2 regions of the Variovorax sp. AC103 genome follow, and region 2 is predicted to be linked to the other one. Evidence: predicted binding sites of a transcription regulator. Region 2 holds the regulator's gene; the other holds the start of a gene.
What was found. The regulator LexA, encoded in region 2, represses DNA repair genes until DNA is damaged. The targets are predictions, from matches to a motif close to ACTGTATNNNNATACAGT.
Positions count from the first base shown of each region.

Region 1: the regulator LexA is predicted to act here: its motif matches at 1,781-1,798, upstream of imuA (translesion DNA synthesis-associated protein ImuA).

Region 1 is NZ_CEEDFC010000012.1:207,685-212,947, forward strand. Features, by position in the region: gene AC0IYU_RS19160 (Y-family DNA polymerase) at 1-983, opposite strand, end outside; gene imuA (translesion DNA synthesis-associated protein ImuA) at 925-1,767, opposite strand; partial or broken gene AC0IYU_RS19170 (SOS response-associated peptidase family protein) at 1,920-2,842, shown strand; gene AC0IYU_RS19175 (PAS domain-containing sensor histidine kinase) at 2,944-4,116, shown strand; partial or broken gene AC0IYU_RS19180 (transposase) at 4,467-4,914, shown strand.
Region 2 is NZ_CEEDFC010000001.1:502,150-507,412, reverse strand. Features, by position in the region: gene AC0IYU_RS02300 (MFS transporter) at 1-942, opposite strand, end outside; gene AC0IYU_RS02295 (D-2-hydroxyacid dehydrogenase family protein) at 939-1,946, opposite strand; gene AC0IYU_RS02290 (hypothetical protein) at 2,048-2,425, opposite strand; gene lexA (transcriptional repressor LexA) at 2,563-3,246, opposite strand; gene AC0IYU_RS02280 (asparaginase) at 3,320-4,282, shown strand; gene adk (adenylate kinase) at 4,327-4,983, opposite strand; gene kdsB (3-deoxy-manno-octulosonate cytidylyltransferase) at 5,120-5,263, opposite strand, start outside.

The DNA.
Region 1 (5,263 bases), on a different contig from region 2:
CGGTGGTCTTCGAGGATCACGGGGCGCAGCACCCGGTCCGGCCCGAGACGAGCCGCGATGCGCTCGAGCACGAGCGCCAAACTTTCTCCCGACTGCCGTGCCTCAGGCAGCATGGAGAAGCTCTTTTCCTCCAGCGATTGCACCTCGGTGGCCAGCAGTTCTAGGTCGCCGACCGGCGCCAGCAGCTCGACCTTGTCGAGGTGCTCGGCCAGCAGCCGAATCAGGTGCTCCGTGTCACGGGTTGCTTGGGCAGTGCGCACGGTAAGTTCGCCGCCATCGCCCGCAGACTTCGAGCGCATCGCGTCATGGCACCAGCGTAGCGTGAAGGCGGTGACGCCCGAGCGCCGTGCCATGAGCCAGCCGGCCATCTGGAGCACCAAACGGCGCGCACCGAACAGTATTGCGGGGGCGTGCTCGACCCGCGCCATGAGCTCCAGCTTCGCGTGGAAGGTCTCGGGCAGCTGCGCCCAGGGGTAGGTCTCGGGACGCAGACCATAGACTTGGTCGAGCGTCGCCAGCAGCTGAGAGTCAAACCGCCGACTCAGGCCACCCCGCGGCAGCGCGCGCACCTGGCCCAAGGTTCGGCAGCCCAGCCGGGCCAGCGTCGCCTGGTGCGTGGCTACCTGCGTCAGCGTCTCAAGCGGCAGCGCGTCGAGGAGCTGGGCGAGCGGTTTGGCAAAGCCGTTGGACAGCCCAGCCCGGGCCACGGCCAGCGCGGCCAGGCTCGTCGGCGCCCAGCTCAACTGCCGCACGCCGAGGTCCCTGGATTCCTCGCGCACGCGTTCGACCAGACGGCGCTTGCCGCCGAACAGGCGCAAGCTCTGCTCCATCTCCATGACGACCGCCGGGCATTGCAAAAGCGCTTCGAGGACAGCGACGCGGGGTGTGAACTGAAGACACCACGTCGCGAGCCCGTCGAGCGCCTCAGTGCGCCGCTGCGGGTCGTCCGGAAGGCTGTCGGGAAGAAGGGCTGCCCACAGCATGGGAGAGCTCCCTGCACTGGCGGGCCGCGATCAGGCGGCTCGGGTAGCGAAGGCGCGGCGTCAGGACCGTTTCCAGCCCGCCAGGGATAGAGGGCAAGCGCAGTTCGCCCTCATGCGGCGGTCCCTTGCGCTTGAGCAGGTGAACGTGCAGTTCCCAGTCGACGCCCAGGCGGGCCTGCAGGCGCAGCGGCGCAGCCGACGCTTCATGCGCGGCCGACTCCGGCCGGCACAGGATGACCGGGCCGTCGCAGCTCTGGGCGCAGACCTGCAAGCGGCGGATCTGTTCCTGGCGGGCCTGGGGCAGCCAGCTCACCAGCATGCCCGCAGCGTTGGCCTTGATGAGCTGCTCGGTGGCCCACAGGCGCTCCACCGGCTTGTCCGCGTTGACCCACACCAGCTGGCGTTCATCCAGGCCGAGATGGCGCAGGCCGGGCAGATGCGGGGCCTTCGGCGGGCCGACGACGACGATCTGCTTGCCCTGGGCGACCACGACACGCATCGCGGGGGCAAGCAAGCGCCATTCAAGTACAGAGGGCTGGACCTGCAGGACCTCCGTCAACGACTGGCACGGCCAGCCATTGCCAGGCAACTCAGCGTCCAGCGCCTCGAAGCCGGTGCCGAGCGTGGACGTGACCGGCGAGCCGAGCGCATCACCCCGCCAGATTGCCGCTTCCACGGCGTGCGGGAGCCCGACGGGCCAGCGTTGCGCCACACCGGAAGGCGTGAAAGACTGTGGGACTGGGGGCGTGTTTTCGCCATCAGCCCACAACAGGGAGATGGCCATCGAGGCTCCTATTACTGTATGGATGTACAGTATCTCTGCGCCGTGCAGCTTGAGCAAGAAGGTTTACAAATTTGGTTGGCCTCTTGCCGCTCGGTACGGGCCAGATGAACGAACTCAGCAATCCCGCTGGGCGAATTCGCAGGAGGTGACGCATGTGCTACTCAGCCCAGATTCGTGCCGACTACAAGCAGTTCTTCCGGATGTTCGGGGGCGTGCTGACGCTGGACGCTTTCGCAGCGCTGTACTACGAGCGCCAGTCGAATCCGAAGACCAAGATCCCAAGGCGATGGATGCCGCGTTCATGAGCCCCGAGAACGAGGACGAGCGGGGCATCAAACACCTCATCGATGCATTCAACACCCAGCAAGCCACCAAGCTCGAGCAAGACCTTTTCGCTCAGCGCAAGCGCCTGGCCGATGGCCAGCGCAAGCTGCTAGTCAAGACGACGAAGAAAGCGTCCGAGGATGTGCGCATCGCCACAACCAAGGTGGAATGGGGACTTGGCAAGCTGGCCGACTTGAGGCGAGCCGAACCAGAACCACGCGATGCGCGGATATTTCCGGGCGTCTATGCGCCAGTGATGATCTGGGAAGACGGGCATCGGGTGATCAAGCCGATGCGCTACCAGTGCAGGTCAGCGGGCAAGCCCGAGAAATTCGATTTCCTCTACCCGGGTACGTACAACGCCCGGCGCGACAACCTCGAAGGGTTTTGGCGGGGCCAATTTGGCGTGTCGCACGGTGTCATGGTGATCAATGCCTTTTATGAGCATGTCGATCTTGAAGGCAAGGACACCGTCCTTGAGTTCAGGCCAAGGCCGGAGCAGGACATGTGGCTGGCGTGCCTGTGGTCCAAGTGGACTGCGCCGGGACAGCCAGACCTGCTGTCGTTCGCCGTCATCATGGATGAGCCGCCGCCAGAGATTGCGGCGGCCGGCCATGATCGTTGCCCCATACCACTCAAGCTTGAGAACATCGACGCTTGGTTAAGGCCGGACAAAGGCAATCTGGACGCCCAATACGCAATCCTCGATGACCGCGCGCGCCCGTACTACGAGCACCGCCTCGCCGCTTGACCAGTTTTCCTGCGCCCATGGCGAGGAAACCGTGGCCAGAGAATGGCCGCCGAAGCTGGGCATCGCTCGCCGCGGGCCTGTGATCCGCCTAGGATAGGCGTATGACGGCATACAACAACGAGGCCCCTCGTCCAACGGACCCCACGGGATCAGCTGTTTCTGCTAAGGGAATCGACCCGGCAAGAGCAGCGGCCCTGCTCTGGCAGCAGTCGCCCGACATCGCCTTCGTTTTGCTCGATGCGGAAGGCGTGATCACGTCTTGGCAAGGCGCCGCGGCGGCGCTCTTCGGCTATGCCGAGAGCGAGATCGTGGGGCAACTCATCGACGTGCTCTTCGTTGAGGAGGACCGCGAACTGGGGTTGCCTCAGTTGGAACGCCAAGTCGCGGTTTCTGCGCATCGCTCGGAAGACGACCGCTGGCATGTGCGCAAGGACGGCGCGCGCATTTGGGTGACGGGCAGCATGGTCGCCCTGCGAGACCAGGGTCAGCACGTTGGCTTTGTGAAGGTCATGGCAGATCGAACCAATCTGCGGGCGCAGATCGAGACCACGGAGAACCGGCTTCGACGCGCTCACGAGACCATTCAAGGACGCGACGCATTCTTTGGGCGCCTGGTGCATGAAGTTCGCAACGCCCTGGGGCCGGCACGCATTGCCGCCGAAATCATGGACAAGAAGGGGCTGGTGATCAATGACCTGGCAAAGCCTGTCGACGTAATCAACCGGCAAGTCATTTTGGTCGATCGGATGATGGACGATCTGGCGGAAGTCGTCCGCTTCGGGGCGGGAAAGTTGAGCCTGACCAAGACCACGTTCGACCTGGGCGCGGAGATCGTGGATATTGCAAACGTTGTGGTTGCGGACGCTGCGAAGAAGCAGCAAACCCTGTCCGTCCTGGTTCCCGCTGCGCCTGTCCCCCTCCTGGCTGACCGTCAGCGGCTGCACCAAATCGTGTTCAACCTCCTCCACAACGCCATCAAGTACACGCCCGCGGGCGGAAAGATCTGGCTTCGCTTCACCGTGGAGATCGATCACGCGGTGATAAAGGTAGAGGACACCGGCGTTGGCATCGATCCCTCCCTGCTTCCGGTGATCTTCGAGCTGTTCACCCAAGAAAATCCTCAGCAGTCGGAGGGCGGCTTCGGGGTTGGGCTTTCGCTGGTGAGGGATCTTGTTCACGCCCATGGCGGGTTCGTCGATGTCCGTTGCGACGGAAAGGGACACGGCACCGAGTTCAGCGTTCGCCTCCCACTCGGCTCGGCCATTGCTGCTTGAACAAGGTGTAGGACGACCTTGCCGGCTCAAGAGCCGCTCGCACTGAGAAATTCCTAGGGCGCGAGAGCACTCTTTCGTTCCAGACCTTCGATCCATGGGCTGACCATCGGAAGAACCGGCAACCAATTGGCAAGGCGACGAATAGATTGGGCTTCAAGCGCTGCCCACGAATGGCCAGACGAGTTGCGCGGGAGCCAATGCCACATCTCTGTGAGCGTCCTGTCCAACCATCTTGAAAGCCTGCTCGGAGCATAGGAGCCTAGTCCCCATCAACAACTCTTGGTGGACACCTGAGCACTATCCCCGATCAGCAAGCCGGCACACGTCGGCGACGTCGCATTCACAGCGACGAATTCAAGGCGAACGCTGTGGCCAGCTGCATGCAGCCGGGCATGTCGATGGCGGCAGTGGCAATGGCCCAAGGCGTCAACGCGAATCTGCTGCAACTGGAAGAACCAGCTTCTGGGACGTGAGGCACCCGCATCCATGAAACACACCAATCAGTCCCCGCGGGCTCAAGAGCGCGACGAGCTCGATCGCGAAGTTGATGCGTTGCGCCGCGAAGTCAGGCAACTGCGCCTTGAGCAGGACCTCTTGAATAAGGCCAATGAACTGTTAAAAAAAGGCCTGGGCGTCGATCTGCAGCTCCTGTCCAACCGGGAGAAGACACTGCTGATTGACGCAATCAAGGAGCATTACGGCCTGCCAGAGCTCCTTGCACAGTTGGGTATTGCACGTAGCTCGTACTTCTACCATCGGGCCCGCGCAGTGGTGGGCGACAAGTACCTCCAAGTGCGACACGCGCGCTCTCCGTCCAGACAGAAATGAGTCTTTTGGCCAAGCGTCAAAAAACCATGTGAGCCATGGAAACCTGGCGGCGACTCGCTAGAAAGCCTATCATTTTGCTATGTCTCTTCATTGTCTCGACTTCGATCTTCCTGTCGGCTGGCACTGCGATGTCGTGCTGACGCAGAACTTCGACGGTGCGGTCTCGGGGAAGGCAGAGTTGCGGCAAGGCAGAGAGACTCGTTGTGTCTTCGTTCTTGCACTTCAAGGCAGCCGAGAGGCAGCCCAAGCCCGCTTGCAGTTTCGCGCCGACCAGTTCATCGAGGAATGGGAGGCTCGTGTAGCTAGCGAACACAGCACC
Region 2 (5,263 bases):
GGTCGCGAAGCAGCCCAACCCCCAGGGCACCAGCACCACGGCCAGCCAGGCGAGCGTGGAAGCCAGCGGCCACAGCAGCAGGCTCACGGCGATCAATGCGCTGGTGATGAGCACCATGCGCCCGGCGCCGACACGGTCGATGTAGCGGCTGACCACCATGTTGCCGATCAGGCCGAAGATGCCGAACAGTGCCCATATCACGCTGAGCGCGGTCGCGTCGGCGCCGTAGCTCTGCTTGAGGATCGGGCCGAAATAGCTGGACAGCACGAACTGGCCCGCGCCCTGCAGCGCCGTGACCGAGACGATGCCCATCAGCACCGGGCTGCGCAGCACACGCGACCAGGCCGCCGCCGTCAGCACGGCGGGACGAATGCCGTTCGGCAAGGTCAGCCAGATCGATGCGGCGCTCGAGACACTGAGGGCGGCGATGGCCATGAATGCCATGCGCCAGCCCAGATGGCCGCCGATCAACGCGCCGATGGGCAGGCCCAGCACCGAGGCCATGGACCAGCCCAGAAAGACGAAGGTGACGGCGCGCCCGCGCTGCTCCGCCGGCACCAGCATGCCGACGCACGCCGCGGCCTGCGGGGTGAAGATGGCCGGCGCAATGACCGTGAGCATGCGTACCGGCAGGAGGGCGCCGAAGGTCGGCATCCAGGCCGCGAGCAGGTGCCCGGCGGCGTACCAGAGCATGGTGAGGGCCAGCAGCTGGCGCCGGTCCCAGCCCGCGACCGCGGCGGCCAGCAGCGGCGCACCGATGCACATCACCACCGCGGCGGCCGTGATCAGCTGCCCGGCGGTGGCGACGCCAACCGACAGCGACACGCTGATTTCATTGAGCGTGCCCGGCACCACCATCACGCCGGTGCCGATCACGAAGTTGCCGGCGAGCAGCGCCCAGAGCGCACGTTGCGACGTGCGCTGCGGCGCGACCGGGCTCACCGGCGGACCTGCAGCGCGCCCGGGTTCACGATGTTGGTGGGATTGCCGTTGATGTAGCTCACGACGTTGTCGAACGCCTGGCCGAAGTAGCTCTCGTAGCTTTCCTGCTCCACGTAGCCGATGTGCGGCGTGCAGATGCAGTTTTCCAGCCGAAGCAGCGCGTGGCCCTGCAGCGGCGGCTCGCTCTCGAACACGTCGATGGCGGCCAGCCCCGGGCGGCCGCGGTTGAGCGCGGCGAGCAGGGCATCGGCTTCGACCAGTTCGGCGCGCGAGGTGTTGACGAACAGCGCCGTCGGCTTCATGCGGGAGAGATCTTCCAGCGTGATGAGGCCGTTGGTCTCTTCGTTGAGCCGCAGATGCACCGACAGCACGTCGGCGGCGGCGAAGAATTCATGGCGATTCTGCGCGACCTGGAAGCCGTCGGATCGGGCCTTGGCGCAGCTGGCTTCACGCCCCCAGATCACGACCTGCATGCCGAACGCCTGACCGTAGCGCGCCACGAGTTGGCCGATGCGGCCATAGCCCCAGATGCACAGGGTCTTGCCCTTGAGCACGGAGCCGAGTCCGAAATTGGGCGGCATCGACGCCGACTTGAGTCCGGATTGCTGCCACGCGCCGTGCTTGAGGTTGCTGATGTACTGCGGCAGCCGGCGCATGGCGGCCATGATGAGCGCCCAGGTGAGTTCGGCGGGCGCCTGCGGAGAGCCGGAACCCTCGGCCACTGCCACGCCGCGCTCGGTACATGCCGCGACGTCGATGTGGCCGGCGACGCGCCCGGTCTGCGAAATGAGCTTGAGCTTGGGCAGCTTTTCGATGAGCTGGCGAGAAATCTGGGAGCGCTCGCGAATCAGCACGATCACATCGGCGTCCTTGAGGCGAACCGACAGTTGCCCGATGCCTTTCACCGTGTTGGTGTAGACCTTGGCCGCGTACGCGTCCAGCTTGGCGGCGCAGCGCAATTTGCGCACCGCGTCCTGGTAGTCGTCGAGGATCACAATGTTCATGGCGTGCCATTGTGCCTCGCAGCATTGGCATGTCGCACCAGTGAACGTTTGGATACCCGGCCCGCGGCGGCTTCCGGGCCCCTCGGCAGGGGCGTTTTGCGTCAGTGCAGCCGCGTCGAGCGGTGGAGCGTGGCCAGGGTTTCTGCGGCTTCGAGGGCGGCCAGCCGGTCGAGCTCGTCGCACACGTCGGCCATGCGCCCGGAGATCACGACGCGGTTGTTGCGCTGCTGGCCTTTGCCGTCGACCACGCGAACCACGCGCAGGGGGCGTGCAGGGGCCGTGGCGACCTCGGGCGCCGTGGCGTTGCTGCCGACGCGGGTGGTGCAAGCGGGGCGCACGGCCACGTAACGCAATCCGGCGGACGTGTCGTTGGCGTCGAGCCGATCCCTGGCGTGGGGTCGGCGCGCCGGAATCAGGCGGTTGGCCAGCGATTGCAGCGGCATCCAGAAATCAGCGATGGCGAGGAGGGCGATTCCCATGTGAACTCCAAAAAAGTATGAGGTTGAACACAGGCAGGATTTCTTGAATCGGCCGCGACAGGGTGATGGCGACTTCGCGCCATACGCCCGCCACCTGTCGCGGCCGGATGAGGTGCTGTTGCCAGCAGGCCATGGGCCTACATGAGCATGGTGTTGCGGATGAGCCCGACCGCGAGGCCTTCGATTTCGAAGGGCTCGCCCGGCTGCACGATGATGGTCGGGTAGTCGGGGTTTTCGGCGTGCAGCTCGATGACCTGCTTGTTGCGCTTGAGGCGCTTGACGGTCACTTCTTCGCCCAGCCGCGCAACCACGATTTGCCCGTTGCGCGCTTCCTTGGTGGCCTGCACGGCGAGCAGGTCGCCGTCCATGATGCCGGCGTCGCGCATCGACATGCCGCGCACCTTCAGCAGGTAGTCAGGCTGGCGCTGGAACAGCGTGTTCTCGACGTAGTAGGTCTGGTCCACATGCTCTTGCGCCAGGATGGGCGAGCCGGCTGCGACACGGCCGATGAGCGGCAGCGCCAGCTGGGCCATGCCAGGCAGCGAGAGCGAGAACTGGCCGCCTTCGCGGTGGCGCGTTTCGTTGAGCGAGCGCAGGGCGTCGCCCTTGAGGCGAATGCCGCGCGAGGTGCCGCTGACGAGTTCGATCACGCCCTTGCGGGCCAGCGCCTGCAGGTGCTCTTCGGCGGCGTTGGCCGACTTGAACCCCAGCTCATTGGCGATTTCGGCGCGCGTGGGTGGCGCACCGGTGCGTGCGATGGCACTCTGGATCAAGTCCAGGATCTGCTGCTGGCGGGCTGTAAGCTTCACGGCGAACTGCATGTGTGGTTCCTTGCGGCACTGGGTAGATATCCAGTAGCTGTATTTTTAACCAGTTTTTAAAAGTTGACAAGTCATGGTCAATTCCCCTTTGCCTGACGTGCGCCGCGTGGTGGTGCTGGGTACCGGCGGCACCATCGCTGGCAAGGCTGCCAGCAGCGGCGACAACATCGGCTACACCGCAGGGCAGGTGGGCGTGGCCGACCTGTTGGGCGGCATCGAGCCGCCCGCCGGAGTGACGCTGGTCGCTGAGCAGGTGGCGCAGCTCGACAGCAAGGACATGTCCTTCGAGGTCTGGCAGAAGCTGGCTCAGCGCTGCGCGCATTGGCTCGCGCAACCGGACGTCGCGGGCATTGTGATCACGCACGGCACGGACACGCTCGAGGAAACAGCCTTCTTCCTGCACAGTGTGCTGGCGGCGACCAAGCCGGTCGTGCTGACCTGCGCGATGCGACCCGCGACCGCGCTGGCGCCCGATGGTCCCCAGAACGTCCGGGACGCAATCGGCGTTGCTGTCACTGCAGGCGCGCGGGGTGTGACGGCGGTGTGCGCTGGAACCATCCACAGCGGTCTGGACATCCAGAAGACCCACACCTACCGGCTGGAAGCCTTTGCGTCAGGCGATGCCGGGCCGGTGGGCTATGTGGAGGAAGGGGAAGTGCGCCTGGTCCGGGCATGGCCCGAAGCGGCTGTGTCTCGCAGGGCGAAGATCTTCGACGCCAGCGGCTTGCGGTGGCCTCGCGTCGAGATCGTCATGAGCTACGCGGGTGCCAGTGGCGCGCTGATCGATGCGCTCGTCCAGTCCAACGGTGCTGAGCCGCCGCGAGGACTGGTGCTCGCGGCAACCGGCAACGGCACGCTGCACCATTCGCTCGAAGAAGCCGCGCTGAAGGCTCAGGCCGAAGGTGTGGCGGTGATTCGTGCCACGCGATGCGTTAATGGACGCATCCTGCCGAAGGCAGGCGATCAGTTGCGCGACGCAGGCGCGTTGACGCCGGTGAAGGCGCGCATCGCGCTGATGCTGGAACTGCTCGGGTAAGAGAAAAAGCCGCCCCGTGCAAATGGCCGAGGGCGGCTGCGAAATCAGCTGCTCAGTGCGGCCAGCGCACGCTGGGTGATTTCATCGACCGTGCCCACGCCCTTGATGGCGCGATACTTCGGCGCGGCGGCGGGGTCGGCCTTGGCCCAGGCCGAGTAGTAATCCACCAGCGGGCGCGTCTGCTGGCTGTACACGTCCAGTCGCTTGCCCACGGTTTCTTCCTTGTCGTCTTCGCGCTGGATCAGGTCTTCTCCCGTCACGTCGTCCTTGCCTTCCACCTTGGGCGGGTTGAACTTGACGTGGTAGGTGCGCCCCGATGCCGGGTGCGAGCGACGGCCGCTCATGCGTTCGATGATGTCGCTGAAGGGCACGTCGATCTCAAGCACGTAGTCAAGCTTGACGCCGGCTGCCTTCATGGCGTCGGCCTGAGGAATGGTGCGCGGGAAGCCGTCGAACAGGAATCCGCTGGCGCAGTCGGCTTGGGCAATGCGTTCCTTCACCAGATTGATGATCAGGTCGTCGCTGACCAGTGCGCCCGCATCCATGATGGCCTTGGCCTGTTGCCCCAGCGGCGTGCCTGCCTTGACGGCAGCGCGCAGCATGTCGCCGGTCGAGATTTGGGGAATGCTGTATTTCTGGCAAATGAAGGCCGCCTGCGTGCCTTTGCCCGCCCCGGGCGCGCCCAGCAAAATTAGTCTCATGGTGTCCTCGGACGGTTCTTAGATTTTGTGTCGCACCAAGCGTCGGCCCGAGGGCTTGGCAAGGCGGAATTGCTTCGAGGATAGCATGCGTGCCCCTCGAGAAATCCCCGCGTTTCCCACCGGGGCGGCGGTTTTCTCAGGCGGTGGGGCCTGCGGCAAACACGGCGCGGACCCGCGCCAGGTCTTCGGGCGTGTCGATGCCCGGACCGGGCGCGACATCGCTCACATGCACTGCAATGCGGTGACCGTGCCACAGCGCGCGCAGTTGTTCCAGCGCCTC